4 regions of the Mesorhizobium sp. M1312 genome follow, and region 4 is predicted to be linked to each of the others. Evidence: predicted binding sites of a transcription regulator. Region 4 holds the regulator's gene; each other region holds the start of a gene.
The links. The regulator PhoB, encoded in region 4, activates phosphate uptake and scavenging genes when phosphate is short. The targets are predictions, from matches to a motif close to TGTCATNNANCTGTCAT.
Positions count from the first base shown of each region.

Region 1: a site for PhoB is predicted at 1,649-1,665, ahead of phnC (phosphonate ABC transporter ATP-binding protein). Genes of this name have one in related genera too.
Region 2: a site for PhoB is predicted at 3,160-3,176, ahead of NKH36_RS18740 (PhoX family protein). Genes of this name have one in related genera too.
Region 3: a site for PhoB is predicted at 4,268-4,284, ahead of olsB (l-ornithine N(alpha)-acyltransferase). Genes of this name have one in related genera too.

Region 1 is NZ_JAMYLQ010000017.1:85,221-92,711, forward strand. It holds gene phnK (phosphonate C-P lyase system protein PhnK) at 1-179, shown strand, start outside; gene phnL (phosphonate C-P lyase system protein PhnL) at 182-889, shown strand; partial or broken gene NKH36_RS20035 (DapH/DapD/GlmU-related protein) at 886-1,504, shown strand; gene phnC (phosphonate ABC transporter ATP-binding protein) at 1,736-2,593, shown strand; gene phnD (phosphonate ABC transporter substrate-binding protein) at 2,713-3,621, shown strand; partial or broken gene phnE (phosphonate ABC transporter, permease protein PhnE) at 3,695-4,668, shown strand; partial or broken gene phnE (phosphonate ABC transporter, permease protein PhnE) at 4,673-6,230, shown strand; gene NKH36_RS20060 (sugar phosphate isomerase/epimerase family protein) at 6,250-7,104, opposite strand; gene NKH36_RS20065 (Gfo/Idh/MocA family protein) at 7,142-7,491, opposite strand, start outside.
Region 2 is NZ_JAMYLQ010000015.1:111,403-118,893, reverse strand. It holds gene NKH36_RS18765 (retron St85 family RNA-directed DNA polymerase) at 1-655, shown strand, start outside; partial or broken gene NKH36_RS18760 (STAS domain-containing protein) at 668-1,153, opposite strand; partial or broken gene NKH36_RS18755 (helix-turn-helix domain-containing protein) at 1,387-1,652, opposite strand; gene NKH36_RS18750 (phosphatase PAP2 family protein) at 1,883-2,584, opposite strand; gene NKH36_RS18745 (hypothetical protein) at 2,702-3,040, opposite strand; gene NKH36_RS18740 (PhoX family protein) at 3,245-5,251, shown strand; gene NKH36_RS18735 (ABC transporter permease) at 5,653-6,414, opposite strand; gene NKH36_RS18730 (ABC transporter ATP-binding protein) at 6,411-7,337, opposite strand; gene NKH36_RS18725 (hypothetical protein) at 7,336-7,491, shown strand, end outside.
Region 3 is NZ_JAMYLQ010000017.1:20,260-27,750, forward strand. It holds gene NKH36_RS19720 (TrmH family RNA methyltransferase) at 1-219, shown strand, start outside; gene lspA (signal peptidase II) at 228-728, shown strand; gene acuI (acrylyl-CoA reductase (NADPH)) at 781-1,770, shown strand; gene NKH36_RS19735 (hybrid sensor histidine kinase/response regulator) at 1,882-4,170, shown strand; gene olsB (l-ornithine N(alpha)-acyltransferase) at 4,348-5,223, shown strand; gene grpE (nucleotide exchange factor GrpE) at 5,326-5,961, opposite strand; gene NKH36_RS19750 (hypothetical protein) at 6,200-6,436, shown strand; gene NKH36_RS19755 (fatty acid desaturase) at 6,574-7,491, shown strand, end outside.
Region 4 is NZ_JAMYLQ010000011.1:16,265-23,755, forward strand. It holds gene xylF (D-xylose ABC transporter substrate-binding protein) at 1-634, opposite strand, end outside; gene NKH36_RS14850 (ROK family protein) at 902-2,149, shown strand; gene phoB (phosphate regulon transcriptional regulator PhoB) at 2,318-3,007, opposite strand; gene phoU (phosphate signaling complex protein PhoU) at 3,024-3,731, opposite strand; gene pstB (phosphate ABC transporter ATP-binding protein PstB) at 3,770-4,585, opposite strand; gene pstA (phosphate ABC transporter permease PstA) at 4,611-6,224, opposite strand; gene pstC (phosphate ABC transporter permease subunit PstC) at 6,217-7,491, opposite strand, start outside.

The DNA of each region.
Region 1 (7,491 bases), on a different contig from region 4:
ACCTTGGCCTGGCGGCGATCGTCGTCACCCACGACCTCGCAGTGGCGCGTCTGCTGTCGCAGCGCATGATGGTGATGAAGGACGGCCGCGTCGTCGAAAGCGGCCTCACCGACCGCGTGCTCGACGACCCGCGCGCGCCCTACACCCAGCTCCTCGTTTCTTCCATTCTGCAGGTGTGATCATGCCGACCCCTCTCGTCGTCTCCGATGTCGCCAAGAGCTTCACCATGCATCTGCGCGACGGCATCAAATTGCCTGTCGTCGCCGGCGTGTCGTTCTCGATCAGGAGCGGCGAGTGCGCCGTGCTTGGCGGCCCGTCCGGCGCCGGCAAGAGCTCGATCCTGAAGATGCTCTACGGCAACTATGCCGTCGACGAAGGCCAGATCATCGTCCAGCACGAGGACGGGCTCATCGATCTGGCGACGGCCAGCCCACGCACCGTGCTTGCCGTGCGCCGCCTCACCATCGGCTATGTCAGCCAGTTCCTGCGCACAGTGCCGCGCGTCTCCGCCCTCGACGTCGTTGCCGAACCGCTGGTCGAGCGCGGCGAGGACCGTGAGGTCGCGCGCGGCAAGGCGCGCGCCTTGCTGGCGCAGCTCAACCTGCCCGAAAAACTCTGGGCATTGCCGCCGGCGACCTTTTCCGGCGGCGAACAACAGCGCGTCAACATCGCGCGCGGCTTCATCACCGAGCATCCGATCCTGCTGCTCGACGAACCGACCGCCTCGCTGGATGCCAGGAACCGCGACGTCGTGATCACGCTGATCGCGGCCAAGAAGTCGGTCGGCGTCGCCCTGCTAGGCATCTTCCATGACCACGACGTGCGCGAGGCAGTGGCCGATCGCGTCATCGACGTGACCGCTTTTGCCGCCGGAAAAATCGCCGCATGACCAGGAAACTGTCGGAAACGCCGCTTGTCCACGAGACGGCGGATGTCGAGAACTCGACGCTCGGCCGCTGGACCGAGATCGCCGATCGCTGCCGAGTTTCCGAGAGCACAATCGGCGACTATTCCTACATGATGCAGGAACTGCGGCGTCTGGTGCGCGACGATCGGCAAGTTCGCCAACATCGCCGCCAGCGTGCGCATCAATGCCACCAACCACCCGACCTGGCGGCCGACGCTGCACCATTTCACCTATCGCGCCTCGCACTATTGGGACGACGCCGAGCACGAGAGCGAATTCTTCGCCCAGCGACGCGCCAAACGCGTCACCATTGGCCATGACACCTGGCTCGGGCACGGCTCGACCATCCTGCCTGGCGTCACCGTGGGTGACGGCGCGGCAGTCGGTGCCGGCGCCGTGGTATCGAAAGATGTCGCGCCCTACACCATCGTCGGCGGCGTGCCGGCGAAGCCGATCCGCGAACGCTTCGACCGCCGCACGGCGGAACGCTATCAGGCACTTGCCTGGTGGGATTGGGACCATGCCCGCCTGCGCGCGGCGCTCGGCGATTTTCGCGCGCTTTCGGCGGAGGCGTTTCTGGAGAAGTACGGCGGCTGAAGGGGGTGAATAGTGAATAGAAAGAGCTTCCACCAGCCTCTGCTGGCCGCCACTGTCACCATTCACCATTCACCATTCACTATTCACCCATTTCACATTCACCATTCACGGCGCGCCGCCCAAGCCTGTGGGCAGTAACAAAACTGACATCAATCCGACACCGCAGTTTCATGCGGCTGCGCTAGCGAAGGTTAACAGACCTTCGAAACGCGACTGGACTGGAACTTGCCTATGTCAGCAACCTCAGCCACGCTCGAAATCTGCGGCGTCACCCGCCGGTTTGGCAAGAACACCGCCGTCAGCAATGTCCATATCTTGATCCCGCACGGCCAGATGGTCGGCATCATCGGCCGCTCGGGCGCCGGCAAGTCGACGCTTTTGCGGATGATCAACCGCCTCATCGACCCGAGCCAAGGGTCGATTTTCTTTGACGGCGCCGAAGTTTCCAGCCTGCGCGGCTCGCTGCTCAGGCGTTGGCAGCGCGATTGCGCCATGATCTTCCAGCAATTCAACCTGGTGCCGCGTCTCGACGTGCTGACCAACGTGCTGCTCGGCCGGCTCAATCACCGCTCGACCGTTGTCAATCTGCTCGGTGTCTTCTCCCGCGAGGAACGGGCCGAGGCGATCGCGGCGCTGGAGCGTCTCGACATTGCCCGCACGGCGCTGCAGCCGGCCGGCACCTTGTCCGGCGGCCAGCAGCAGCGCGTCGCGATTGCACGTGCCACGATGCAGCAGCCGAAAGTCATCCTCGCCGACGAGCCGATCGCCTCGCTCGACCCGCTCAATGCCAAGGTGGTGATGGATTCGCTGCAGGACATCAATCTGCGCGAGGGCATCACCGTCGTCACCAATCTGCACACGCTGGATACCGCGCGCACCTATTGCAACCGCATCATCGGCATGGCCGCCGGCAAGGTGGTGTTCGACGGCCCGCCCGAGGACCTCAACCGTGAGGCCGTGCGCACGGTCTATGGCGCCGACAGCAATGGCGGCGAAATCTCCGAGGCCATCACCTCGACCAGCGTGATCATCAAGCAAAAAATCGCCGCATCCGCCGGACCGCTCGAGCCCGCATTTCCCGGCTACTAGGCCCACGATCCGGCAAGTGGATACCGGTATACGAATATACGAAAGCAGAATGAGCGCCTGGCGCTGTCAAAATTCGAACGCTGCCGGCGCGATGCCGGAACCAACAGGAGAGACGCGAAATGTTTAGAAAGATACTTTTCGGTGCCGTTTCCATCCTCGCCATGGCGGTGGGCGCGGTTCAGGCTCAGGGCCTGAAGGAGTTCCGCGTCGGCATTCTGGGCGGCGAGAACGAAGCCGACCGTCTGCGCAATTACCAGTGCTTCGCCGATCACATCAAGGACGTCCTCGGCGTCGAGAAAGTTTCGCTGTTCCCGGCCGCCGACTACGATGGCGTCATCCAGGGCTTGCTCGGCGGCACACTTGACTTTGCCGAGCTGGGCGCTTCCGCCTACGCCAAGGTCTATCTCGAAAACAAGGACGCGGTTGAACCGATCCTGACGACGATCCAGACCGACGGTTCGACCGGCTACCGTGCGGTCATGGTCGCCCGCGCTGATTCCGGCATCAAGACGCTCGCCGACATGAAGGGCAAGAAACTCGGTTTCGCCGATCCCGATTCGACTTCCGGTTACCTGATCCCGGTCACGTCACTGCCCAAGGACATCGGCATGGATGTGAAGAGCTACTTCGCGTCGACCGGTTTCGGTGGCGGCCATGAACAGCTTGTCCTTGAAGTCTTGAAGGGTACGTTCGATGCCGGCACCACCTGGGCCTCCGGTGTCGGCGACTTCAACGACGGCTACAGCTCGGGCAACCTGCGCAAGATGGTCGACAAGGGCGTCCTCAAAATGGACGACCTTGTCGAATTGTGGCAGTCGCCGCTGATCCCGAACGGCCCGCTGGTCGTGCGTACGTCGATCGACGCCGGCGCCAAGCAGAAGATCACCGATTTCCTGACCAAGCTTCCGGAAACCGATCCGGCCTGTTTCTCGGCGATACAAGGCGGCGATTACAAGGGCTATTCACCGGTCACCCCAGAGTTCTATCAGCCGATCATCGACGCCCGCAAGGCGAAGATCGGCTCGTAAGCAAACTGCCACAACGCCGCCGGGGCCATGCGCCGCCGGCGGCGTTGCCGCATCAGGGGCCGGGGATCTATCGATGAGTGCGACCGACGTTTACCGTGTGCCTGCGCTTTCACCGGAGGGAGCCACTGTCGAGCGGCACTGGCGCGACCTCGCCGCCCGCCGGCGCCTTTACACGATCGGAGGCCTGGTTTTCCTGCTTCTTGCACTCTCTGGCTCGCTCTGGTTCGCAAACGAAACCAACGCCGGAAAGTTCTTCGACCGCCTTCCCCACGTCGCCGACTTTTTCGGCGAGTTGAAGCCGCGCGACTGGTTCGAGCCGGTGCGCGCGCTGTTCGACCTGCCATCCCCTTACGACGAAGGCAGCCTCGAGTTCGACTACCCAGAAGGCCGGGTCTACCTGACCCAAAGCATCTACATTCCGGAGTATTTCCACCGGATGATCGAGACGCTGAACATGGCCCTGTTTTCAACCTTGGTGGGCTCCACATTCGGTTTCCTGCTCTGCTTCCTCGCTGCGAGCAATATCACGGCCAACCGCTGGCTCCGTTTCGTCACGCGCCGCTTCCTTGAAATCGTCCGCGCCTTTCCGGAAATCGTCATTGCCGGCTTTTTTCTGGCAATCTTCTCGCTTGGACCCATTCCGGCGATCATTGCGGTCAGCATCCATACCATCGGCGCGCTCGGGAAAATGTTCTTCGAAGTGGTCGAGAATGCCGACATGAAACCTGAAGAAGGCTTGCGCGCCGTTGGCGCCAATTGGGTCGAACGGGTGTGGTTCGGCATCGTGCCTCAGGTTCTGCCCAACTTCATGAGCTATTCCTGCTCCGCTTCGAGATCAATGTGCGCGCTTCGACCATTCTCGGCGCCGTCGGTGCCGGCGGCATCGGCGAATCGCTGCGCCTTTCGATCGGCCGAGGCCATGAGGCCAAGACGATTGCCATCGTCTTTCTGCTGTTCTGCACGATTGTCGCCGTCGACCAGTTTTCGGTATGGCTGAGACATCGTCTTGTCGGCCGGCAAGCGTTCGCATACGGGCGCGGAGAGTAATGCGATGAACGCCGACGCCATCAACGACATCGCCACTCGCCATCCGGATGCGTTCCGGCGATCCCTATGGAAGCGCTATGCCGCCCCGATCGGCATCCTTCTTTGCATTCTCTACACCTTTTACTGTTCATGGTCTTCTCGATCGGCACCGTTCTCGAAAAGGCGAACTGGAACCTTGCCGGCGCTGATCTCGCCGACTGGGTGTCCTACGAAATCCGGCCCGACATCGAGTTCAAGGACAATTATCTGACGATCGACTACTCCCGCTTTTCCAATCTGGGGTCCAATCCAGATCCCGACTGGGTGACCAAGCAGGTGGCGGTGATCGAGCGGCGGGTCGACGCAGCGCCAGCACCGGCGATCGCGACCAACAAGTCGTCGCAGGATTCGTTCATGGCGCCTGGGGCGCCAACCGCCGAGAAGCCGGCCGCCCCGTCGGACCAATCCGCCCCGGCTGCGCCTGAAACGGTGCGCGAAAACGCCGTCGTAGCGGCGACCGTCACCCTTGGCAATGCCGGATCGCCATCACGCCAAACCTCGTCGCCGTGACGCGCGGCACCGAAAGCGTCATCTTCGATATTGCCAGGGACAGTTCTGTCACGCCGCGCACGCCGCTGCCCGACTGGATCGAGCAACGCAGGCCAGGCTCGACAGCCTACGTCTCGTTCGGCTTTCTCGGCCGCGCCGAGGTGCAAGATGACGAAGTGGTTGCCTGGCGACGTTTCTTCGGTTGGGCCAATTTCGTGTTCGACACGAATTCGCCATTCTGGGGAAAGCCGTTCGGCGAAGTCGCTTCACTGATCGTTTCCGGGGCACGCATCGACCCGTCGCGGTCAAACGCAGCGCTCGCCTGGGACAACGTCCTCAACAACGCCGAGTGGCAGCATGGCGACGTGTGGCTGAAACTCTTGCAAACCATCGTCATGGCTTTTGTCGGCACGGTGCTGGCCTCGATCGTCGCCTTTCCGCTCGCCTTCCTGGCTGCGCGCAACGTCACGCCGAGCCGGATAGCCAACCAGCTAACAAAGCGCTTCTTCGATTTCCTGCGCTCGGTCGACATGCTGATCTGGGCGCTGTTCTTCACGCGCGGCTTCGGTCCGGGACCGCTGGCCGGCATGTCGGCGATCTTCTTCACCGACACCGGAACCTTGGGCAAACTCTATTCCGAGGCGCTGGAAAACATCGACGACAAGCAGCGCGAGGGCATCCGCTCGGTTGGCGCCACGCCGGCAATGGTGCAGCGCTATGGCGTGCTGCCCCAGGTTCTGCCGGTATTCCTTAGCCAATCCCTCTATTTCTGGGAATCGAACACGCGGTCAGCGACGATCATAGGCGCTGTCGGCGCCGGCGGCATCGGCCTGAAATTGTGGGAGGCGATGCGCACCAACACCAATTGGGCCAATGTTTTCTATATGGTTCTGCTGATCCTGCTTGTGGTTTTTGTCTTCGACAACATTTCCAGTTTTCTCCGCCGCAAACTGATGGGGATAGTCGCAGACGGCAACGATGAGCGGCGCGGGCGCGCACCAACTGGCTTGCCGCCGGCGGCTCAGATCGCCTGACAGGAAACTCGGCTGCGTGCTAAGCGCCAGCCCTCTTCCAGCCGCTCTTGATGTGCTTGTAGCCGTCGCGGTAGACGGCTTCCGGACTTTCCGAAAAGTCGCGCCAGACCTTGGTTGCCGCCGCCAAATCCTTCAGCGAGCGGCCGAAGGCCTCGATCGTCAGCCAATCGTCATAGCCGCTCTTGCGGATCGCCGAAAACGTCTCTTGCCACGGAATGTGGCCGCGCCCAGGCACGCCGCGATCATTCTCCGAAATATGGATATGGACGACGTTCCTGCGGTTGCGCGTGTAGGCGCCGATTGGGTCGGCTTCCTCTATATTGGCGTGGAAGGTGTCGTACATCGCCTTGATGTGCGGCCGGTCGATCGCGTCGATATGCTCCGACAGATCGTCCATCGTGTTGAGCAGATAGCATTCGAAGCGGTTGAGCGCCTCCAACCCGATGGTGACGTTCTTCTTGCCGGCATAGTCGCCGATGGCCCGCTGCGAGGCGACCGAGCGCTTCTTCTCCGCCGCCGTCGGCCCGCTGCCGGAAAAGGCGCCGAGCGTCGAATGCAGCGGGCCGCTCAACGTTTTTGCGCCGAGCGCAGCCGAGCAGTCGATCGCCCATTTCATATAGTCGATGCCGGCCTTGCGCGTTGAGCCATCGGCCGAGATCAAGTTCATCGCCGGATCGCCCATCGCTGAAACGGCGGTGCGCTCCAGCCCGATGCGATCAAGCAGCGCGCCGAGCTTTTTGTAATCGTCCGGGGTGCCTGAAAAGACCGGTATCTCGACGCCATCGAAACCGGTCGCCTTGATATCCCGGAGCAATGGCTCGTGTTTCTTCGACACGGCCGTCGTCCACAAAAACATGCACATGCCGATTTTCATCGACGCCCCCTCCCCCCTGAGTTCCGGTTGTTATTCTTTAGAGCTTCGTCCACGCCCCATTCTTCTTCGACGACTTCACGCAGGCTTCAATGAAGGCCATGCCTTCAACACCGTCCTGGATGGTAGGGAAGATGACATCCTTAGCCGGCTTGCCGCCTTTGCGGCGCGCTGCGCGGATGGCGCGGGCCGCCTCCTGATAGATGTTGGCGAAGCCTTCGAGATAGCCTTCCGGATGGCCTGACGGAACGCGACTGACGCGCCCGGCGACGGGCAGCGCGCCGGCGCCATTACGGGTGATCAACTGCTTCGGCTGGCCGAACGGCGTGTACCAGAGATAGTTCGGGTCGGCCTGCCCCCATTCGAGCCCGCCTTTCGAGCCGTATATGC
Region 2 (7,491 bases), on a different contig from region 4:
GGATTTCAAGGACTTCTTTCCGTCGATCAAACCTCATGATTGGGCAGAGTTCTGCAAGGAAACTGGTGCGATCAGCGACCCAGTGGATGTCCAGCTAACGAGCTTGCTGATGTTTCAACGCCCGAAGGGAAGCTCGACTTTACGCCTGGCGATTGGAGCGCCTTCTTCGCCGTTTGTTTCGAACGCCCTTCTGTTCGAATCCGACAAACGCATTTCGGAGGCTGTGGCGAAAGATCACGTGATTTACACCCGCTACGCCGACGAACTTACCTTTTCCGCTCCGCGAACAGGTCATCTCGTCAATGTAGAGAAGATGGTACGATCTACCCTTAGAGGACTGGATTACCCGAAACTCACCGTGAACAATGAAAAGACAACGCGAGTTACTCGTAAGTATGGCCGCAAGGTCACGGGGCTAACGCTCACCAACGATGGGAAGGTCTCTGTAGGCCATGCTCGAAAGCGGCTCCTACACGCCACGGTGCATCGCGCATCTCAGGATAAATTGGACGCGACGGAACTGGGGCTTCTTAAGGGAATGTTGGGTTTCGTGAATAGCGTGGAGCCACAATTCATCGAGAAGCTGCGGGGGCGATATGGATCCGCGCTAATCGGTCATATCCAAGCGTTTGATATTCCAAAACGGAAATGGTGAAAGCTAAGAGACCTATAGTCGCCCCCTCAACTGCGCCCGCGCATCCCTGATCGAGGCGGCGTATGTCACAAGCGGCCGCTTGACGCCGTGGTTGATCAGCATGCGACGTGTCTGCGGCGAAGCGCCTGATATGATGAAGCGCACGCCGGCGCCCCTCGCCTTGTGGGCCGCGCCCTCGATGACGTTGGCTGCCGTCGAATCGAAGAACGGCACTGCGGAGCAGTCGAGGATGAAGTTCTGGCGCTGGTCGGCTATGCGGTCCAGCACCGTGGCGACGGTCGAGGCGGCGCCGAAGAAGAAGGCGCCCGAAATCCGGTAGACGACGGTGTCGGCATCGCTGGCTTCGCTGGAATCATATGCGTTGGCGGCGCCGGTTCTGTCGGCGACATCGTCCTGCACCAGTCTCTGGTCCGGCTCAACCGCAATGCTCTTGGCCATGCGGTCGATGAACAGGATCGAGCCCAGCGCGAAGCCGACGACGATGCTTTCGGTGAGGTCGGAAGATGTGTAGCCCTCGCGCAGCACCGTCACCACCTTCGGCGTGAACAGTTCGGAAAATGTCGGCTGCGCCGGTTGATGAATTGCCCGCCGGTTTCGATCCATGGACTGCCTTCCGCTGCTGACGCATGCCGCCCAAAAGTGCACAGCGGTTTGGGGCACGCATAAAAACCAAGGAGGCGGCGGGATCGTCGGCAGGACTGTCGGCGGTCGCCGTCGCGACTTTTGTCGGCTCAGCCGGGCGAGTTCTGCGGCACGACCGGCTTGAGGCGCACGCCCCTGCCGCCGCGCTCGCTGACCTGGTTCTCGCCAGTTCCACGCCGGCCTCATCGAGGGCCTGGATGACCTTCATCAGCGTGTCGACCACGCCCCTGACCACGCCGTCGCTCGCTTCCATGCGCTGGATGGTTGGAAGCGATACTCCGGCGCGCTCGGCGAGCGTCTTCTGATCGATGCCGGCCAGCGCCCTTGCGGCGCGCATCTGCGCGGCAGTGATCATCGGTTAAAACCCCTGTCTGAGTCTGCGCCACATGTATAATACCGCCATTATGATGGTTCAACCATCATAATGCATGTGTCAGGCGTGCACGGGCGCTTGCGTCCTGGGGAGCCCCGCGCGCTACGCGTCGTGTGTCAACAGTTTTCCTGCTGGCAGGTTGCGGGCGTAAGATCCTCAACACGCTGATTTGACCGCGCGCCGACCGACACAGCGCCGTCTGACCAGCCGGTTCAGCCGCCGACGGTCTGCCCGCGCCATCGCTGTAGCGCCCATGCGGCCAGCCAGCACAGCATCGCCCAGGCGAAGCCGGCGCACCAGCCGGCCAGCACGTCGGATGGCCAATGAACGCCGAGATAGACGCGGCTGATGCCGACCAGCAGGGTCGTCAGCACCGCCAGTGCCAGCACATAGACCTTGGTCGTTCGCCCAGGCAGGAAGCGCGACGCCAAGCTGCCCAGCGTCAAATATGTCACCGCCGACAGCATCGCGTGGCCGCTCGGAAACGAAAGCGTCGCCACGTCGGCGAGATGCGAGACAAGGTCGGGGCGCGGCCGGTCGATTCCGAGCTTCAGCGTGCTCGACAGGGCCTGCCCGCCCGCCACCGCGACGAAGACGAGAAACGCCGGTCCCGGCTTGTGGATCAGCAGCAGATAGACGATCACCGCCGCTGTCATCAGCACGAGTACGCTGGCGCTGCCGAGGCTGGTGATGTCGCGCATCGCCCCTTCCAGCCATGGCGGTCCGATCGGATTGTCGGGCTGGCCCGCTTCACGGAAGGCGAGCAGGATTTCCGTGTCGAAGGCGTGCGGCGTGGTGTCTCGCGCCACTTCCATCAGTTCCTCGAACCCCCACAGTCCGCCGGCGATGACCAGTCCGGCCAGTAGCACCGGGAATTCGATCCAGTTGAGCAGCTTGCTTGCGGTATTCTTCATCGGCCCAATCGTCCTACAGCGCCGCGCGTCCTTTTGAACGCGCAAAGGACGCTGTAGCACGTAACTTTTGCGCATGATCCTTTCCGAAAATCGATTCCGATTTCGGGGTCTGCGCGACTATAGCTTTTGCAGATAGGGCCCGAGCGTGATCAGCGCCACAGCTGCGACGGCGAGCACGATGCCGGTCGCCTGCAACGCATTGACGCGCTCGCCGAAGAACACCAGGGCCACCACGTTCACCGACACCAGCTGGATCACCGCCGACAGGCTGAACGACACCGACATGCCGAATTCACGGATCAGCCTCAGCATGATCAGATTGCCCGCCGAATAGAGCGCCAGCGTCAAAATGATCTTACCGAGACTCGGCGCCAGTCCCCATTGCTTGGCCGCCGTCGCCGCCAACAGGAAGATTACTGTCGAAATGCCGAGTTGCCCCAGTCCCCAGAAACTCACTTTTTGTCCCTCTCGATGCGGTTCCTTCCGCCTGCCGCAGATCTTGTTTCTGAAGCGCCGGTCGCGGTCAAGCGAGGCTGATCATGGACACGAAATCGGGGCTGGAAATTGGCCGGCAACGTCATCAAACTGTGATCTCCCGGCGATACGCGGTCAGTCAAGCAACACGCTCCAGCCATCCCAAGAAGCCAGAGGCAAGCCCCCATGACTGAACATCGCTCGACCGGACATCTTTCCCCAAACGCCCATTTCCGCACCAGCTTGCTTGAGGAAAACGATGGGCCAGGAGCCAATCCCACAGACAACCAGACGATGGGCGAGATCATCGCCGCGCGCTTCTCGCGCCGTGGTTTCCTGCAGGGATCGCTTGCGGCAACCGCCATCGCTGCCACCGTCAGCCCGCTCGCGCTGATCCTCGCCGACGATGCCCGCGCCGCCGCCGGCTCGGCCTTCGCCTTCGCCGAGGTCGAGGCAGGCGTCGATGACAAGCACCACGTCGCCGCCGGCTATGACGCCGACGTGCTGTTGCGCTGGGGCGATCCGCTGTTTGCTGATTCGCCGGAATTCGATCCGACAAAACAGTCGGCGCAGGCCCAGGAAAGACAGTTTGGCTACAATAACGACTATGTCGGCTATATCCCGATCGACGGCTCGGCCGAGCATGGCCTGCTGGTGGTCAACCACGAGTATACCAACCCGCATCTGATGTTCCCGGGCCTTGTCACTATCGTCGATGGCGAGGCCAAGCAGGCGCCGCTGAGCAAGGAACAGGTCGATATCGAGATGGCCGCGCATGGCGGCACCATCGTCGAAATCCGCAAGGTATCAGGCAAATGGCAGGTGGTGCGCGACGGCAAGCTCAATCGCCGCATCACCGCCAACACCGAGATGGCACTGTCCGGCCCCGTCGCCGGCCACGACCGGGTCAAGACCAGTGCCGATCCGACCGGCACGAAGGTCTTCGGCACCGTCAACAATTGTGCCGGGGGCGTCACGCCCTGGGGCACCTACGTCATGGCCGAGGAAAACATACACGGCTATTTCTCGGGCGAGTTGCCGGAAGGCCACAAGGAAGCCGCCAACTACAAGCGCCTGGGTATTCCCGAAGGCGCCTATGAATGGGCGGCGCACTACGACCGCTTCGACATCGGCAAGGAGCCGAACGAGCCGAATCGCTTCGGCTGGATCGTCGAGGTCGACGTCAGCGATCCGACCTCGGTGCCAAGGAAGCGCACTGCCATGGGCCGCTTCAAGCATGAGGGCGCTGAATCGATCGTCGCCAAGGATGGCCGTGTCGTCTTCTATCTCGGCGACGACGAGCGTTTCGACTATGTCTATAAATTCGTCACGGCCGGTAAGTTCAACGCCGAGCACCGCACCGCCAACATGGATCTTCTCGACGACGGCACGCTCTATGTCGCCAAATTCGCCGAGGACGGTTCGATCGAATGGCTTCCCATCGTCTTCGGCCAGGGCCCGCTGACGGCGGAGAACGGCTTTGCCAGCCAAGCCGACGTGCTCATCGAGACGCGCCGTGCCGCCGATCTGCTTGGCGCCACCAAGATGGACCGCCCCGAGGATATCCAGCCCAATCCGACGACAGGCAAAGTCTACGTCATGTTGACCAACAATTCTAAACGCAAGACGGACCAGGTCGATGCCGCCAACCCGCGCGCCGAAAACGCCTTCGGCCACATCATCGAGATCGTCGTGGACGGTGGTGATTTCACTGCCACCAAGGGCAAGTGGGAAGTGCTGCTGAAATGCGGTGATCCCGCTGTGGCCGAAGTCGGCGCCACCTTCTCGACCGCGACCACCGCCAATGGCTGGTTCGGCATGCCGGACAATTGCGCCATCGATGCGGCCGGCCGGCTTTGGGTCTCGACCGACGGCCAGGGCCCGAAGGCCACCGGTCGCACCGATGGCCTGTGGGCGGTCGACACCGAAGGCGAGGCACGGGCGACATCAAAGCTGTTCTTCCGCGTGCCGATCGGCGCTGAACTGTGCGGCCCGCTATTCACGCCCGACGACCAGACCGCCTTCGTCGCGGTTCAGCATCCGGCCGACGGCGGCGAAGACTGGGAGGCTTTTGGCCGTCCCTCTTACTATGAGGACCCGTCGACCCGCTGGCCCGACTTCAAGCCCGATATGCCGGTGCGGCCGTCGGTCGTCGCCATCACCAAACAGGGCGGTGGCAAGATCGCGGTCTAGAGATCATCGCGCTCCCAGGTCCACGCTGGTAAATCGTGAAAGAGGGGTTTTGGCTCGACCGAAGTCCCTCCTTTTTTATGCCCAATTGCCAATTTATGCCCAATTGCCAGGGGCTTCCGTTCAATTCTCGCTGCCACCAATGATTCGAAGCCCGCGGGCTTGCGGGCATCCCAATTCCGAAGCGCTGCACGCGGAATCTCGACCACGCCCTCCTTGCGCAATCATTTCGACCGCCTGATCGAGGGCGCCGCGCCCAAGGTCATCCGGCAGGAGCGGGCCCATGTCGAGCGCCTGGCTGGTCCGCCGGCATGGCGATTTCTCGCTCGCCTATTCGACCGCCGTCCAGGGGAATCTTTCAGGGGATGCCGGCCTAGCCCACGGCTCAGCGTGCTGTAAGCCGGTCAGTTCCGCAGCCGGTAGCCGGTCCTGAATATCCACGCGACGATCGCTATGCAGATAAGCAGGAAAACGACGGTCATGCCGAGGCTGATGCCGATCGAGACGTCGGACTTGCCGTAGAAACTCCAGCGAAAGCCGCTGACCAGATAGAGGACAGGGTTGAACAGCGTCACCGTGCGCCAGATGCCGGGCAGCATGTCGATCGAATAGAAGCTGCCGCCAAGGAAGGTCAGCGGCGTGATGATCAGCAGCGGCACCAGCTGCAGCTGCTCGAAGCTTCTCGCCCAGATGCCGATGATGAACCCGAACAGGCTGAAGGTCACCGCCGTCAGCACCAGGAAGGAGAGCATCCAGAACGGATGCTCGATAGTTAGCGGCACGAACAGCGACGCGGTCGCCAGGATGATCAGGCCGAGTATGATCGACTTGGTCGCCGCACCGCCGACATAGGCAATGATGATCTCCAGATAGGACACCGGCGCCGACAGTAATTCGTAGATCGAGCCGACGAATTTCGGGAAATAGATGGCGAAGGAGGCGTTGGAGATCGACTGTGTCAGCAGCGACAGCATGATCAGCCCCGGCACGATGAAGGCGCCGTAGCTGATGCCGTCGATCTCGGTGATGCGCGAGCCGATGGCCGAGCCGAAGACGACGAAATAGAGCGATGTCGAGATGACTGGCGAGACGATGCTCTGCAGCACGGTCCGAAAGGCGCGCGCCATCTCCATCTTGTAGATCGCCCAGACTGCTCGCAGGTTCATGCGTCCTTCCTCACCAGGTTGACGAAGATCTCCTCGAGCGAGCTGTTTTGCGTGTCGATATCGCGGAACTGGATGCCGGCCGTCTCGAGGTCGCGGAGCAGCGAGGCGACGCCCGGCCGTTCGCTCTGGTTGTCATAGGTGTACGTCAGTTGATTGCCGTCCGGCGAAAGCTCCAGCGCGTAGCGCGAAAACGTCTCGGGTATGGTGGCGAGCGGACTGCGCAGTTCCAGCAACAGCCTTTTGCGGCCGAGCGTGCGCATCAGTTGCACCTTGTCCTCAACCAGCACGATCTCACCGCGATTGATGACGCCGACGCGGTCGGCCATCGCCTCGGCCTCCTCGATATAGTGCGTGGTCAGGATGATGGTAACGCCATCCTCGCGCAACCGGCGCACCATAGCCCACATATCCTGACGCAGCTCGACGTCAACGCCGGCTGTCGGCTCGTCGAGGAACAGCACCCTCGGTTCGTGCGACAGCGCCTTGGCGATCATCAGCCGCCGCTTCATGCCGCCGGACAAGGTGATCGCCTTGGCGTCCTTCTTGTCCCACAACGACAGGTCGCGCAGCACTTTCTCGACGAAGGCGTGGTTGGCCGGCTTGCCGAACAGGCCGCGGCTGTAGTTGACCGTCGCCCACACGCTCTCGAACGCGTCGATGGTCAGTTCCTGCGGCACCAGCCCGATGAGGCTGCGTGCGGCGCGATAATCCCGGCTGATGTCGTGGCCGTCCACCGTGACCGTGCCCGACGAGCGGTTGACGATACCGCAGACGATCGAGATCAGCGTCGTCTTGCCGGCGCCGTTCGGCCCGAGCAGCGCAAAAATCTCGCCGCGTTCGATATCGAGATTGATCTCCTTCAGCGCCTTGAAACCGGTGGCGTAGGTCTTTGTGACCCCGGCAATGGAAATGATGGATGGCATGGCTGAAAAACGGCTGCTTGAAAGGAGAACTGTTAATTTTAGTCCGCTGAATGTCGGTGCGCGCAGCCGGAAGTCAATGGCACTCCTGACAGTTCTGGACATCGGCATGCGAAAGATGCATCCACCGCTGCCGCAGTCCTGCGGCGTTCCGCCT
Region 3 (7,491 bases), on a different contig from region 4:
TACCGCTCGGTCGACTTTTCCAAAGGCCCGGTGCTGCTGATTATGGGCAACGAACAGCAAGGCCTGCCCGAGAGCCTGGCCGAAAGCTGCGACAGGTTGCTGCGGATCCCACAGGCCGGCCGGGCCGATTCGCTCAATCTCGCGGTGGCCACCGGCATCATGCTGTTCGAGATCCGGCGCGGCGCGCTGAAACTTGCCCCGGAGGACGCCAGACCGTGACATCCCAAATGGTGAAATCCCCAACGGCAAAACCATGGTTCCCCTACGCCCTGCTGGTCGTCGTCGCGATAGCGCTCGACCAGTGGGTGAAATATCTGGTCGAGACCGGCCTCGCCTTTCAGGAAAAGGTCGATCTTGTGCCGTTCCTGGCGTTGTATCGCACCTACAACACAGGCATTGCCTTCTCGATGTTTTCGTCCTTCGGCGACACCGGCCTGGTGGTTATCGCCGCTTTCGTCGTTGCTTTCGTGCTCTATCTGGCGGCCCGCACTCCGCCCAGCCACGTGCTTACCCGCATCGGCTTTGCGCTGATCGTCGGCGGCGCGCTCGGCAATCTGTTCGACCGCGTTACTTATGGTCACGTGATCGACTACATCCTGTTCCACACCCCGGTATGGTCCTTTGCCATCTTCAACCTCGCCGATGCCTTCATCGCGGTCGGCGCGGTGGTGGTCGTCTTCGACGAACTCATCGGTTGGCGGCGCGAGGCCAAGCCCTCAAGCGATTGACCTGGCCTCCTGCCGCCATACAGTGGCCATTCGCAAAGCCCGAGGAGAAGACATGCCCGAAACCTTCAAAGCCATCCTCGTTTCCCGCGATGCCGAGAAGAAGCAGTCGGTCGCGGTGACCGACCTCACCGAAGCCGACCTGATGGAGGGCGATGTCACCGTCGCCGTCGAGGCAACGACGGTGAACTACAAGGACGGCCTCGCCATATCAGGCAACGCGCCGGTGATCCGCCGCTGGCCATTGGTACCGGGCATTGACTTCGCCGGCACCGTCGTCTCGTCTTCCCATGCCGACTGGCGCAAGGGGGACAAGGTCATATTGAATGGCTGGGGCGTCGGCGAAACGCATTTTGGCGCCTATGCCGAGCGTGCCCGTGTCAACGGCGACTGGCTGGTGCCGCTGCCTCAGGGCATGAGCGCGCATGATGCCATGGCGATCGGCACCGCCGGCTACACCGCCATGCTTTGCGTCATCGCGCTGGAACGGCACGGCATCGTGCCCGATCGCGGCCCGGTGGTAGTGACTGGCGCGGCCGGCGGCGTCGGCTCGGTCGCGGTCTCGATCCTGTCCAGCCTCGGCTATCATGTCATCGCCTCGACCGGCCGCAGCGCTGAAAGCCCCTACCTGATCGACCTCGGTGCTGCGGAAGTGATTTCGCGCGACGAGCTTGCCCAGCCGGCAAAGCCGCTCGCCAAGGAACGCTGGGCCGGCGGCGTCGATGCGGTCGGCAGTCACACGCTGGCCAACGTCCTTTCGATGACCTCCTATGGCGGCGCCGTCGCCGCCTGCGGCCTGGCAGGCGGCATGGATCTGCCGGCGAGCGTCGCCCCGTTCATCCTGCGCGGCGTTTGTCTGCTCGGCATCGATTCGGTGATGGCGCCGAAGCCGGTCCGCATGGAGGCGTGGCGCCGCATCGGCACGGACCTCGATCTCCAGAAGCTGGCCAGCCTGTCCACGACCATCGGCTTTGACGGCATCATCGACGCCGCGCACGACATCCTCGAGGGCAAGATCCGTGGCCGCGTAGTGGTGGATATGTGAGTTCTGGCGTCTGCCGTTTTGCACGAAAGAAAGACAAAAAACCGCGCGACCGATAAAATTCGAACGATCGGTCGCAATTTTCCATAATCTCTGTCTGGCAAGGGTTTCCGCATGGTCACGGAATCCGGCATCAGAGAAACGGAGAGCGCCGAAAACGTCGACGAGATCGGCCCGGAGGCGCCAAGACGGCAGCATATCGCAGCGCCGCCACTGGCGCCCGAACTGTCCGCCGCCAATCGCGAAGGCCTGCCGTTCCTGACGCTCGTCGCCATAGGCGTGCTGGCAGGTCTGTCGCATCTGACCGGAGCGCCGATCTTCATCACTTTCGGCCTTTTGGCGACTGGCATGGCCGGTCTCGCCGTGCATCTGCGTGCCAGGCGCAAGGAGCGTCGTACGGTTGCCCTCCTTGGCGAGACCGCAGCTCGCAGCCGCGCCGAGGTCGAGACCCTGGCCGACCGCATGTGGGAGATGCAGGAGAGCGAGGAACGCTTTCGCGGGCTGATCGACGCGCTTGGCGATCTCGTCGTCCACCGCGATCGTGACGGCCACATCGTCTATGCCAACAAGGTTTTCGCCGATCTTGTCGGAGCCGATCAGCGCGACCTTGCCGGCAGGACCCTTGCCGAACTCGGCATCGAGGTCGGCATCGTTCCCGATGCCGCTTTTTCCGACCACGAATGCCTGAGCTCCACCGACGTCGCCATTCGTACGCCGGCTGGCCCGCGCTGGTTCTCATGGATCGAACTGTCCGTGCGCGACAAGGAGAACGGCGGCGCCTCGCATCGCGCCATCGCCCGCGACATCACCGCCCGCAAGCACGCCGAATCGTCGCTGATCACCGCCCGTGAGCGAGCCGAATATGCAAGCCAGGCCAAATCGCGCTTCCTCGCCACCGTCAGCCACGAGATCCGCACGCCGATGAACGGCATCATGGGCATGGCCAGGCTGCTGGCGGACACCAATCTCTCGCCCGAACAACGGACCTATGTCGGCGCCGTCTCGACCTCGGCCAGCGCGCTGCTGGCGCTGATCGAGGATCTGCTCGACTATTCCAAGATCGAGGCCGGCCGCTTCGATCCCGAACCGCAGCCAATGTCGGTGCGCGAGATCGCCGACAACATCGTCGAACTCTTGGCCGCGCGCGCCTTCGCCAAGAATATCGGCCTTGGCTGCCACGTCGAACCCGACGTGCCGCAGATGATATCAGCCGATCCGGGAAGGGTCAGGCAGGTGCTGCTCAACCTGATCGGCAACGCGATCAAGTTCACCGACAGCGGCGGCGTATTGGTGAGCATCGCTCGTGCCCGCACCGAAACCACCGACCGCATATGCTTCACCGTCGCCGACACCGGTCCCGGCCTGCACGAGGACGATATGGAGCGCATCTTCGAGGAATTCGAACAGGCTGATGGCACGTCGACCCGCGCGCATGGCGGCGCCGGGCTCGGTCTTGCCATCTCCAAGCGCCTGGTGATCGCCATGGGCGGCACGATTTCGGTGTCGAGCCGCCTCGGCCAAGGCTCCGAGTTCGTCTTCGAAATCCCTGCAATAGCGGCCACCGAGCCGCCGCAGACCCGCCAGAATGCGCTGTCAGGGCGGCGCGCGGTGATACTGTCGAAGAACGCCATCGAGGCCGACGCCATCGCCCGCACCATCCGTGCCAATGGCGGCATGGTCGATCTGGCTGCGACCGCCGCCCAGGCAGCGTCCTTCGCAGAAGGCTGCGACGTACTTCTGGTTGATGCGGCCATGGAGGAGGGCGACGGCAGTTTGCTCAAGCGCCTTCGCCAGAGCGGCTTTGCCGATTGCGAGGCGATCACGCTGATCGCGCCGACCGACCGCGGCATGCTGGGCGAGTTCCGCGCCAGCGGCTACGCCACCTTCCTGGCACGGCCGGTTCGCGGCGAGACGTTGCTGCGCGTGCTTTTGACCAGCAGCGTGCCCGCCCTCACCCAGCCACAGCCGGAAAAGCCCGGCGCACCATCCGTCCGTGCCATTGGCGGCCGCAGGCAGGGGCTGTCCGTGCTGATCGCCGAGGATAACGACATCAACGCCATGCTTGCCCGTGCCACACTGCTAAAGGCCGGGCATCGCGTGAAAGTGGTCGGCAACGGCAAGGCCGCCGTCGAGGCCGTCACTGGTACGGGTCACAAGCACCGCTTCGACGTGGTGCTGATGGACCTGCACATGCCTGTCATGGACGGGCTGGACGCCATCGCCGCCATTCGCCGGCATGAGGAGGAAACCGCCGTGCCGCCGGTTCCGATCATGGTGCTTTCGGCGGACAGTCAGGAAAAGACCCGCCACGCCGTGCTCGCCCATGGTGCCAGCGGCTTCGTCACCAAGCCGCTCGACCCCGACGCGCTTGTCCATGCGGTCGAAGGCCAGGTGGCGGCGTGATCTGCCGAGCTGTCCTTCCAAGTTTCCCGGCGTAACATAGCCGGTTGAAGGATTACCCAGCCGACGAAGTATTGCCGGCAACGCCGTATCACGGTACTGTCACAATCCTGTTGCACCTACACCGTATCCCCGTGCCAAGAGGGATGGCTCGAAGGAGAATCACTCGTGCATACAGTTATGCCGGAATGTGACGCTCGGCCGAACGCCAGCGGTGCTTTGCTCACCGGGCGGAACGTCGATGCCGTCATAAAAGGCGAAGCGCTCGGCCGCATAGGCAACCTCGAAGTGCGGCTCGCCCGCAACGAGGCTGAGATCGCCGCCGCGCAGGAAGTGCGCTACCGGGTGTTCTATGACGAGCTTGGCGCCAGGAAGAACCTGTTCCAGGTGCAGGACCGCCGTGACGCCGACCATTTCGATCCGCTTTGTGATCATTTGCTCGTCTTCGACACCTCGCTGTCCGGTCCCGAGCATCGCCGCATTGTCGGCACCTACCGCCTGCTGCGGCAGGAAATCGCGGCAGCGGCCGGCGGCTTCTATTCCGAGGGCGAATTCGAGCTGACCAATCTTATCGCCCGCCACCCCGGCCAGCGTTTCCTCGAGCTCGGCCGCTCCTGCGTCTTGCCGGAATACCGCTCGAAGCGCACCATCGAGGCGCTCTGGCAGGGTATTTGGACCTATATCAACCATTACGGGATCGGCGTGATGACCGGTTGCGCTTCGTTCCACGGCACCGTGCCGGCGGCGCACGCCGAAGCGCTGACCTATCTCGCCCATCACTGCCGGACGAATTCGGCCTGGGACGTGCGCGCGGTCGCCGGGCGCTACTGTTCCATGGACTTGATGCCGATCGAGGCGGTCAACGCCAAGGCCGCGATCGCGGCGATGCCGCCGCTGGTCAAGGGCTATCTGCGCGTCGGCGCGCGCATCGGCGACGGCTGCGTCATTGACCGCGAATTCTCGACGGTCGACGTGTTCGTGGTGATGCCGGTCCAGGAGATCGGCGCCCGCTACGTCAACTATTATGGCGGGGAAGCCCAGCGTTTCGCGGCCTGAGTAGGGCAGTAGCGGGATAAGGCAGTAGGGGGAGAGAAGGCAACGGCCGGAGTAGGCAATTGCCCCACTTTACCGTACGTAGCGTTCCCCTATTCCCCTAACTTACGCATCCTTCTCAGCCTGCTCATTCACCGGCCCTGGCTCGACCGGCGCTTCGCTGGCGACATGCTTGGGTCCGCCTTTGGCAACGCCGACCATGGCCGGCCGCAGCACCCGCTCGCCGATCGAATAGCCTGGCTGCACGACCTGGACCACCGTGTTGGCGGGCACCTCCGGATTGGGTACCTCGAACATCGCCTGGTGGAAATTCGGGTCGAATTTCTCGCCTTCCGGCTCGAGCTTCTTCACCCCGTGCCGCTCCAGCGCCGATAGCATGGCGCGCTCGGTGAGCTCGACGCCCTCGATCAGCGCCTTGAAACCGGCATCGCCCGACGCCTTGGCCTCAGCCGGGATCGCATCCAGCGCACGGCGCAGATTGTCAGATACCGACAGCATGTCACGGGCGAAATTGGCAACCGCATAAGCACGCGCATCGTGCACGTCACGGGCGGTACGGCGGCGCAGATTCTCCATCTCGGCTGCGACGCGGAGCGCGCGGTCCTTCAACTCGTCGTTTTCCTTCAGAAGCCGCACAAGCGCTTCATAGTCGCCGTCGACGCTGCCTTCCGTGTGTTCGGTGGCAGCCCCGGTCGTCTCGGCTTCATCGGGCGCGCGTTCGTCTTTTGCCTGGTCGCTCATCGCCGTTTCCCGTCATTTCGAATGATGTGGATTTTGTGCCCGATATCGAGGTTTGGCGGCCAAAAATCAAGGGGCAAGCGATACTGAAGAGGCCGCTGGCGCTCTGACGGCGCATCATGAAGACCTTTCGATATTAATTCAAATTTTACTGTAACCGCCGGCTTTGCTTGCCAAGATGCTGCGATGGGGGAACCATTCGTCTGCTGGAAGAGTTTCGAAGCCGACACAGGATTTTGAGATGATGACCCGCAACAACGGCGACCATAACAAGAATAGCGCCCGCGCCAATGACGAAAGACGTGAAAGGCTCGCGGCCGGCATCAGGCGCCAGTTCGGCACCGAGGCAACGACGCGCTTTCTGCGTGCGCTGCCGGCGTTCCGGACGGAGAACGATATTCCCGATCGCTTCAGGGAATTGCTCGACCGCCTGGACGGCATCGAGAGCAGCGTAGCCGCCGGTGGCCACAGGCGGTAGACCAACACTTTCGTGCCGCCGGAACCCAAGCATGCCCTTCCACATTGCAGTACCTTGCGCATCGCGCGACATTTACGCGCAGTAACTTCGCGTGATGCCTGCCTTGCGGCGTCGGAATGGTCCGTCTATGCTTCCTGATGAACATGATTTCCCCCGAAGCTGTGGCGAACAGCAAACGTGCCTGGTTGAAAATCCTGGCGCGCTACAAGAAACCAGACAGGCGGCGCAGCGCCGTCGAACTTGCTATCACCCTCATCCCCTTTGCCACGCTGTGGGCACTGTCCTCGGCTGCCTATGCCCATGGTCATTGGTGGGGTCTGATCCTCATCCTTCCGGCCGCCGGCTTTCTGGTGCGGATCTTCATGATCCAGCACGATTGCGGCCACGGTTCCTTCTTCGCCAACCGCACCGCCGACGACTGGATCGGCCGCGGCCTGGGCATCCTGACCTTGACGCCCTACGATTGCTGGCGGCGTGCCCACGCAACCCATCACGCCAGCGCCGGCAATCTCGATGAGCGCGGCACGGGCGATATCAAGACGTTGACCGTCGCGGAATATCGGCAAATGTCCTGGCGGGGCCGCCTTGCCTATCGTCTCTATCGCCATCCGCTCGTCATGTTCGGCCTCGGCCCCATTTGGCTTTTCATCTTTGAGCAGAGACTGCCGGTCGGCATGATGCGAGGCGGCCTGACGCCCTGGGTGTCGTCAATGGCGACCAACGTGGCCATCGCGGTCGCCGCCGCCGCCCTCGTCTGGTTCGTCGGCCTCGAAGCGTTCCTGGTTGTCCATTTGCCCATTGTCGTTCTCGCCGGTTCCGCCGGCATCTGGTTGTTTTACGTCCAGCACCAATTCGAAGAGACTGAGTGGGCAAAGGACTCCGAATGGGAGTTTCAGCACGCGGCCCTGCACGGCTCGTCCTATTATGACCTGCCGCCGGTGCTGAACTGGTTCACCGGCAATATCGGCGTCCATCACGTGCACCACCTCTCCGCCAAGGTGCCGTGCTATCGGCTGCAGGAGGTCCTGAGGGACTATCCGGAACTGCGCGAAATC
Region 4 (7,491 bases):
CCTTGTTGTCGTTGGCGGTCAGGAACTGTTCCATATTCTTCTGGGCGTTGGCGGGAAGCCAGCCGTCTGTATAGGCCTCGCCGACATTCTTGATCTTGCCGCTGTCGATGGCATCCTTGAGCACTTCCATAGAGCCGGCGAACAGAAAATCGGCATTCGGGTCGGCGCCCGAGCCCTTGATGAAGACGTAATTGCCTTCCGGCGCCACCTTGAACACTTCGCGGGCCTGCATGCGGCCGACTTCCTGGTTGTCGAAGGTCAGATAGAAGACGTCCTTGTTCTCGATCAGCCGGTCATAGCCGACGACCGGAATGCCTTCGTCCAGCGCCTTCTGCACCGCCGGCCCGATGGCCGAGGCATCCTGCGCAAGGATGATCAGCGCGTTGGCGCCCTGCGAGATCAGGCTCTCGACGTCAGTCAGCTGCTTGCCGGGATTGGACTGTGCATCGACGGAAATATACTTGTCGCCGGCTGCCTCGATCGCCGTCTTCATGGCGGCTTCGTCGGTCTTCCAGCGCTCTTCCTGGAAGTTCGACCACGAAACGCCAATGACCTTGTCCTTCGCCTGTGCGACCGACGCGAGCGTCAGCGACATCGCGACCCCCACCAGAATGGCGGCTGTGAATCTCTTCATGATATTCCTCCCTGCGCCGCGTACGGCACGACCAGACTGGCCCGAAGGCCGGCACAAAGGCTCTATTTTTTCGAGCCTCGAAAAAATACTGGTCCAACGCCGAAGCGCTGTCAACATCAAACCTGATGGATCTTGATGTCCCTGCCGACTTATTTCGAGTCTCGGAATAAACAATGACAGGGCCCGCTGCTTCTGCGAATATTTATCGGACATTACCGACGGCTTCCGATCCATGAGCGGCCGCGGCAATAGGGAGGAAGCAAAAGAATGTCGGTTGGAATCCGTCATGACGATTTGCGCCGGCGCAACCGGGCCATGGTGATTTCGGCCGTACGCCGGGCCGGCCAGCCGTCGCGAACCGAGATCGCCGCAACCACTGGCCTCAGCCATTCGACCATATCGGCGATCTCTTCCGACCTGATCCAGGAAGGCATCCTGACCGAGATCAAGGCGAGCGAGACCGTTTCGATGAAACGCGGCCGACCGCAGGTCGGCCTCAGCCTCAATCCGGAAGCCGCTGCGGTATTGGCGGTCGTGTTGTCGCTGAATTTCCTGTCGGTCGCCGTCATCGATTATGCCGGACAGGTGGTCGCAGAGGAACAGCGCCGGCTGGACACGCTGACCATGTCGCGCGACGAGCTGATCGGCGAATGTGTCGCCATCGTCCGGCGCCGGGTCGAAGACCCCGACCTCGATGTCCAAAGCGTCGCCCGCATCGCGCTGGCGATCCAGGGCATCACCGATTCCCATGCGCGCGCCATGTTGTGGTCGCCGATCACGCCGCAGACGAATATCGCCTTCGCCGACATTCTGGAACGCGAGTTCGGCATCCCGGCCATCATGGAGAACGACTGCAACATGATGGCCGTGGCGCTGCGCTGGCGCGACCCGAATCGCTACCGCGACGATTTCATCGCCGTCCTGCTCTCGCACGGCATCGGTATGGGGCTGGTGCTGAAGGGAGAACTGTTCACCGGCACCCATTCCTCAGGCGGTGAATTCGGCCACATGATCCACCGGCCGGGCGGCGCGCTTTGCCGTTGCGGGCGGCGCGGCTGCGTCGAGGCCTACGCCGGCAACTACGCTATCTGGCGCAACGCAAGGCAATTGAGCGAGAACGCCGAGCCGGTCGCCGATGTCAGCGACGCCGAGATGCGGGCACTGGCGGCCCGGGCGCGCCAGACGGACGGACCGGAGCGCGAAGCCTACCGCAAGGCCGGCGAAGCACTCGGCTTCGGGCTCGGCAGCCTGTTCGCGCTGATCGATCCGGCGCCGGTCGCCATGGTCGGCGCTAGCGCTGCCGCCTTCGACCTGATTGAGCCGGCCCTGCGCGAGGCCATCGCCCAGACCGCCGGCGGCCAGCATTCGGGTTCGATTTCCTTCGACACCGAGCCGAACGAACTGCCGCTGATCCGCGAAGGCTGTGCCATGCGGGCGCTGAGCTTCGTCGACCAGGAGATTTTCGCGCCGGGCATTCAGGCGCGAGCCGGCTCGGTCGGAAGGAACGTGGCTTGAATTCGAAGGCAGGGATCGCCGGATCGCGACTTGGGGTGCGTTGATTCAGGTCAGGCCGAGTCGAGAATGGTGGGTTCCGAGAACCGGAGCGGAGCGTACTTTTGGGTACGTGAGGAGCGGAAGCGCAGGAGGCCGCCGGTCGCAGGCCGGCATCACCCTGAATATCAGCTAGTCTTCCCTGATCGCATAGCCCGCGCCGCGGATGGTGCGGATGACATCAGGCATGCGACCATTGTTGACCGCCTTGCGCAACCGTCCGACATGGACGTCCACCGTGCGCTCGTCGATGTAGATCGTCTCGCCCCAGACATTGTCGAGCAACTGGCTGCGCGAGAAGACTCGACCCGGGTGCCGCATCATGAATTCGAGCAGCCGGAACTCGGTTGGCCCGAGCCGGATCTCGCTCCTCTTGCGATAGACCCTGTGCGATTCGCGATCGAGCACGATGTCGCCGACCTTAAGCACGCTGGACAGCACTTCCGGCTTGGCGCGGCGCAGCAGCGCCTTGACCCTGGCCATGAATTCCGGCGTCGAGAACGGCTTGACCAGATAGTCGTCGGCTCCGGTGGAAAGGCCGCGCACCCGATCGCTCTCCTCGCCGCGCGCGGTCAGCATGATGATCGGCAGCCGCTCGGTTTCGGGACGCACCCGAAGGCGCCGGCAAAGCTCGATGCCGGAAACCGCCGGCACCATCCAGTCGAGCACCAGAAGATCGGGCACGTTTTCCTGCAGCCGAATTTCGGCCTCGTCGCCGCGCGTCACCACCTCGACCTGATAACCCTCGGATTCCAGATTGTAACGAAGAAGGACGCCCAGCGGCTCTTCATCCTCCACCACCATGATGCGCGGCGCGATCATCGGCCGGTCACTCCTGTCATGTCGCTGGCGCCGAGATCATCGTTTCGTCTAGCTTCGGCCGATCCGCCGGCAGTTGCTGCCCGGTCACGACAAAGTAGGCGTTTTCGGCGATGTTGGTGACATGATCGCCAATACGCTCGAGATTCTTGGCGCAGAACAGAAGATGCGTGCAGGCGGTGATGTTGCGCGGATCCTCCATCATATAGGTCAGGAGTTCGCGGAAAACCGCCGTGTATTTCACATCGATCTTCTGGTCGTCGGCGCGCAGTTCTTTCAACGCGCCGGCATTGCGCGACACATAGTGCTCAACCACCCCGCGGAGCTGCACAAGAACGAGATCCGCCATCGCGTCGATCCCGTGCGATAGATTACGCGGCGTGGCGCTCTGCCCGACTGCGCTGACCCGCTTGGCTATGTTCTTGGCCAAATCGCCGATGCGCTCGAGATCACCGGCCATGCGGATTGCGCCAACCACGGCGCGCAGATCTTGCGCCATCGGCTGCCGCTTGGCGATCAGCGTGATCGCGCTATCGTCGAGTTCGCGCTGCCGCGCATCCATGATGGCGTCGTCCGAGACGACGCGCTGAGCCATCGCATTGTCTGACGCAAGCAACGCGCGAATCGAGGCTGCGACCATCGCCGCGGCGAGCTCGTCCATGTCGCGGATCAGCCTGTCGATGTGCTCCAGTTCCTCGTCGAAAGATGCGACGGTGTGTTCACCCATGATACTGTCCTCGTTTTCGAAATTCGCCGCCGGACCGCTCAGCCGAACCGGCCGGTGATGTAGTCCTGGGTGCGCTTGTCGTCGGGATTGGTGAACATCTTGTCGGTCGCGCCCTCCTCGACCAGATAGCCGAGATGGAACATCGCCGTGCGTTGCGACACGCGCGCTGCCTGCTGCATCGAATGGGTGACGATGACGATCGTGTAGTTCTGGCGCAGTTCGTCAATCAGTTCCTCGACGCGGGCGGTGGCGATCGGATCGAGCGCCGAACAGGGCTCGTCCATCAGGATAACTTCCGGCGACACGGCGATGGCGCGCGCGATGCACAGGCGCTGCTGCTGTCCGCCGGAGAGACCGGTGCCCGACTCGAGCAGGCGATCCTTGACCTCGTTGAACAGGCCGGCCTTCTTCAGGCTCGATTCAACGATGCCGTCCAGCTCGGCCTTGCTCCTGGCCAGGCCATGAATGCGCGGACCGTAGGCGACGTTTTCATAGATCGACTTCGGAAACGGGTTCGGCTTCTGGAATACCATGCCGACGCGAGCTCGCAGCTCGACGACATCGATTTTCGGGTCGTAGACATCCTCGCCGTCGAGCGTGATCTTGCCGCTCACCCGCGCGATATCGATCGTGTCGTTCATTCGGTTCAGGCAACGCAGGAAGGTCGACTTGCCACAGCCCGATGGGCCGATCAACGCCGTCACCTGGTTCTCGCGGATATCGAGATCCACGTCGAACAGAGCTCGCTTCTCGCCGTAATGAACGGAGACCTTTTCGCCCTTCATCTTGATCGAGGGGGCATTGGTTCCGCTGCTCAGTTTCTGCTCGACGCCGGCTTCCGTCATGATGTTCATATCCTCTACTCCTTACCAGTACTCCTTACCAGCGCCGCTCGAAGCGCCTGCGCAGTATCACCGCGATGGCGTTCATGATGACCAAAAACACCAGCAAAATCAAAATCGCCGCCGAAGTCTTCTGCTGGAATCCAGCTTCTGGGAAATCCGCCCACATGAATATCTGCACCGGCAGGATCGTCGCGGGATCGGTAAAGCCGCCGGGAATGTCGACGATGAAGGCGACCATGCCGATCATCAGCAAGGGCGCGGTTTCACCCAGCGCATGCGCCATTCCGAGGATGGTGCCGGTCATGATACCCGGCATCGCCAGCGGCAGGACGTGATGGAATACGGTCTGGACCTTGGACGCTCCGATACCGAGCGCCGCTTCGCGGATCGACGGCGGCACGGCGCGCAGCGAAGCGCGAGAGGCGATAATGATGATCGGCAGGGTCATCAGCGCCAGCACCATGCCGCCGACCACCGGGGCCGAGCGCGGCATGCCGAAGAAATTCAGGAATACGGCAAGTCCAAGCAGGCCGAAGACGATCGAAGGCACCGCCGCCAGGTTGTTGATATTCACTTCTATGATCGTCGTCAGCCGGTTCTTGGGGGCAAATTCCTCAAGATAAATCGCCGCCGAAACGCCGATCGGGAAGGCGATGGCGAGCGTTACGATCATGGTCAGAAACGATCCAACGACCGCGCCCCAGACGCCGGCCAGTTCCGGCTCGCGGCTTGCGCCGGTGAAGAAGAAGATCGAGTTGAACCGGCTTTCGATCAGGCCGGCGCTCTTCAGCGTGTCGAGCCAGACGATCATCTTGTCGGAAATCTTTCGCGATGCTTCCGGCGTATCGATGACGCGCAGGAATGCCTGGCCGCTCGCGGCGGGCGCCGTGCTGTCCAGCGCCTCGATCACCGTGCCCTTTGCGACCGCCGTTCCGTTGGTCCCAGACGACAGCGCGGTCAGCTTGACCGTGCCGCCATTGAACGCGACCAGCAGCGACGACGCGCCGCTCGTCAGCGTGAGCGTGCCGTTTTCTCGCTCGGTCGCACCATGGCCGCGCGCCAGCGTCAGCATGGCATCGTCGCCGAAGGTCAGATCGATGTCGCCGCTGGTTTCCGAAGGCGTGACGCTCGTCGAAATCGCTTCGTCCGAACCGACGTCGGCAAGCAAACCTTTGAGATAGAGGTCGGCAAAATCGTCAAGTGGAACCGCATAGTCCACCGTTCCTCCGAGCATCCCCGGATCAGCCGCAATATCCTTGCGCAGGAAGACGCCTGTGCCGGTGGAAATCAGTCCGCGCAGAAGGCGCTTGTCCTGACGGCTCTTCACATCGGGAAATTTTGCCGTAAGCGCTTCCTGAGCGATGGCGTCGTAGTTGACGGCGTCGAGTTTTGCCGGGTCGACCTTGGACGCCGAAAGATCGATCGGCAGCGTCAGATAGTTCTGCCGGAGCGCCGGGATCGCCTGCGTGACGATCGTCGACAGGAGCAGCACAAGGAATAAGCCGGCCAACGCGACGGCTGCGGCGCCGAGCCATTTGAACCACGTTTCGGTGCGGTAACGACCCTTCAGCCGCGCCTTCGCGGCATCATCGGTATGAATGCTGACCGGCCGTCCGACGGCGCCGAATGACGAGATCGCATCAGTCATATTGCTCTCGGTATTTTTGGACGACGCGCAAAGCGACGATGTTGAGGGTAAGCGTGATGCAGAACAGCACCAGGCCGAGTGCGAAGGCTGCAAGCGTCTTGGCGCTGTCGAATTCCTGATCGCCCACAAGCAGCGTCACGATCTGCACGGTCACGGTGGTGACCGCTTCGAGCGGGTTGGCCGTTAGGTTTGCCGCCAGCCCCGCCGCCATGACCACGATCATTGTCTCGCCGATTGCGCGGCTGACGGCAAGCAGCATCGCCGAAACGATGCCCGGAAGGGCAGCAGGAAGGACCACCTTGCGGATGGTTTCCGACTTGGTCGCGCCGAGGCCGGCGGAACCGTCTCTCAGGGATTGCGGAACGGCGTTGATCACATCATCGGAAAGCGAGGAAACGAAGGGAATGATCATGATACCCATGACCACGCCTGCGGCGAGCGCCGATTCGGACGCGACGTTGAGGCCCAGGCTTTCGCCGATACCGCGGAAGTAGGGCGCAACCGTCAGCGCGGCGAAGAAGCCGTAGACGACGGTCGGAATGCCGGCGAGGATTTCCAGTACCGGCTTTGCGACCGCGCGGACGCTTTTGGAAGCGTAATCCGAAAGGTAGATCGCAGCCATCAGCCCGATAGGCGCAGCCACCAGCATGGCGATGAAGGTGATGAGCAACGTGCCGGCAAAGAGCGGCACCATGCCAAAAATGTCCTCGTTGACCGCCCCGGCTTCCGCTCCGGCGCCGGTGAAGGCGCTCTGCGGCGACCAATGCGTGCCGAACAGGAACTTGTAGAACGGCACCTGTTGGAAGAACCGCAGGGATTCGAAGATGAGCGAGAGAACGATGCCGATCGTCGTCAGGATCGCGACCACCGAACAGGCGATCAAGAATGCGCGGAGAACGCGCTCGACCACGTGGCGCGCCCGGTAGGCCGGTGCAATGCGCGAATAGGCCCAGTAAAATCCGGACGCGGAAAGCACGAGCGCGACGGCCCAGATGATCCAGATGCTGGTCGTATGGATCGATTTGTAGACGGCCGCGGCTGCCTCTTTCGTGGGATCGGCGAAGCCGACATGCCCGCCAAAGGCCATCGCGCGAGCGTCGCGGATGAAAGCTTCGACCTGCGGAATGCCCATTCCCGACAATTCGGAGGAGAAGCGGTCGGCAATGATCGACGACTCAATTCCCGGTGTGACCAGCGACCACAACAAGATCGCAAGCAGTGCGGGACCGGCAGCAAAAAGCGCCAGAAACATGCCGTGTTGGCCAGG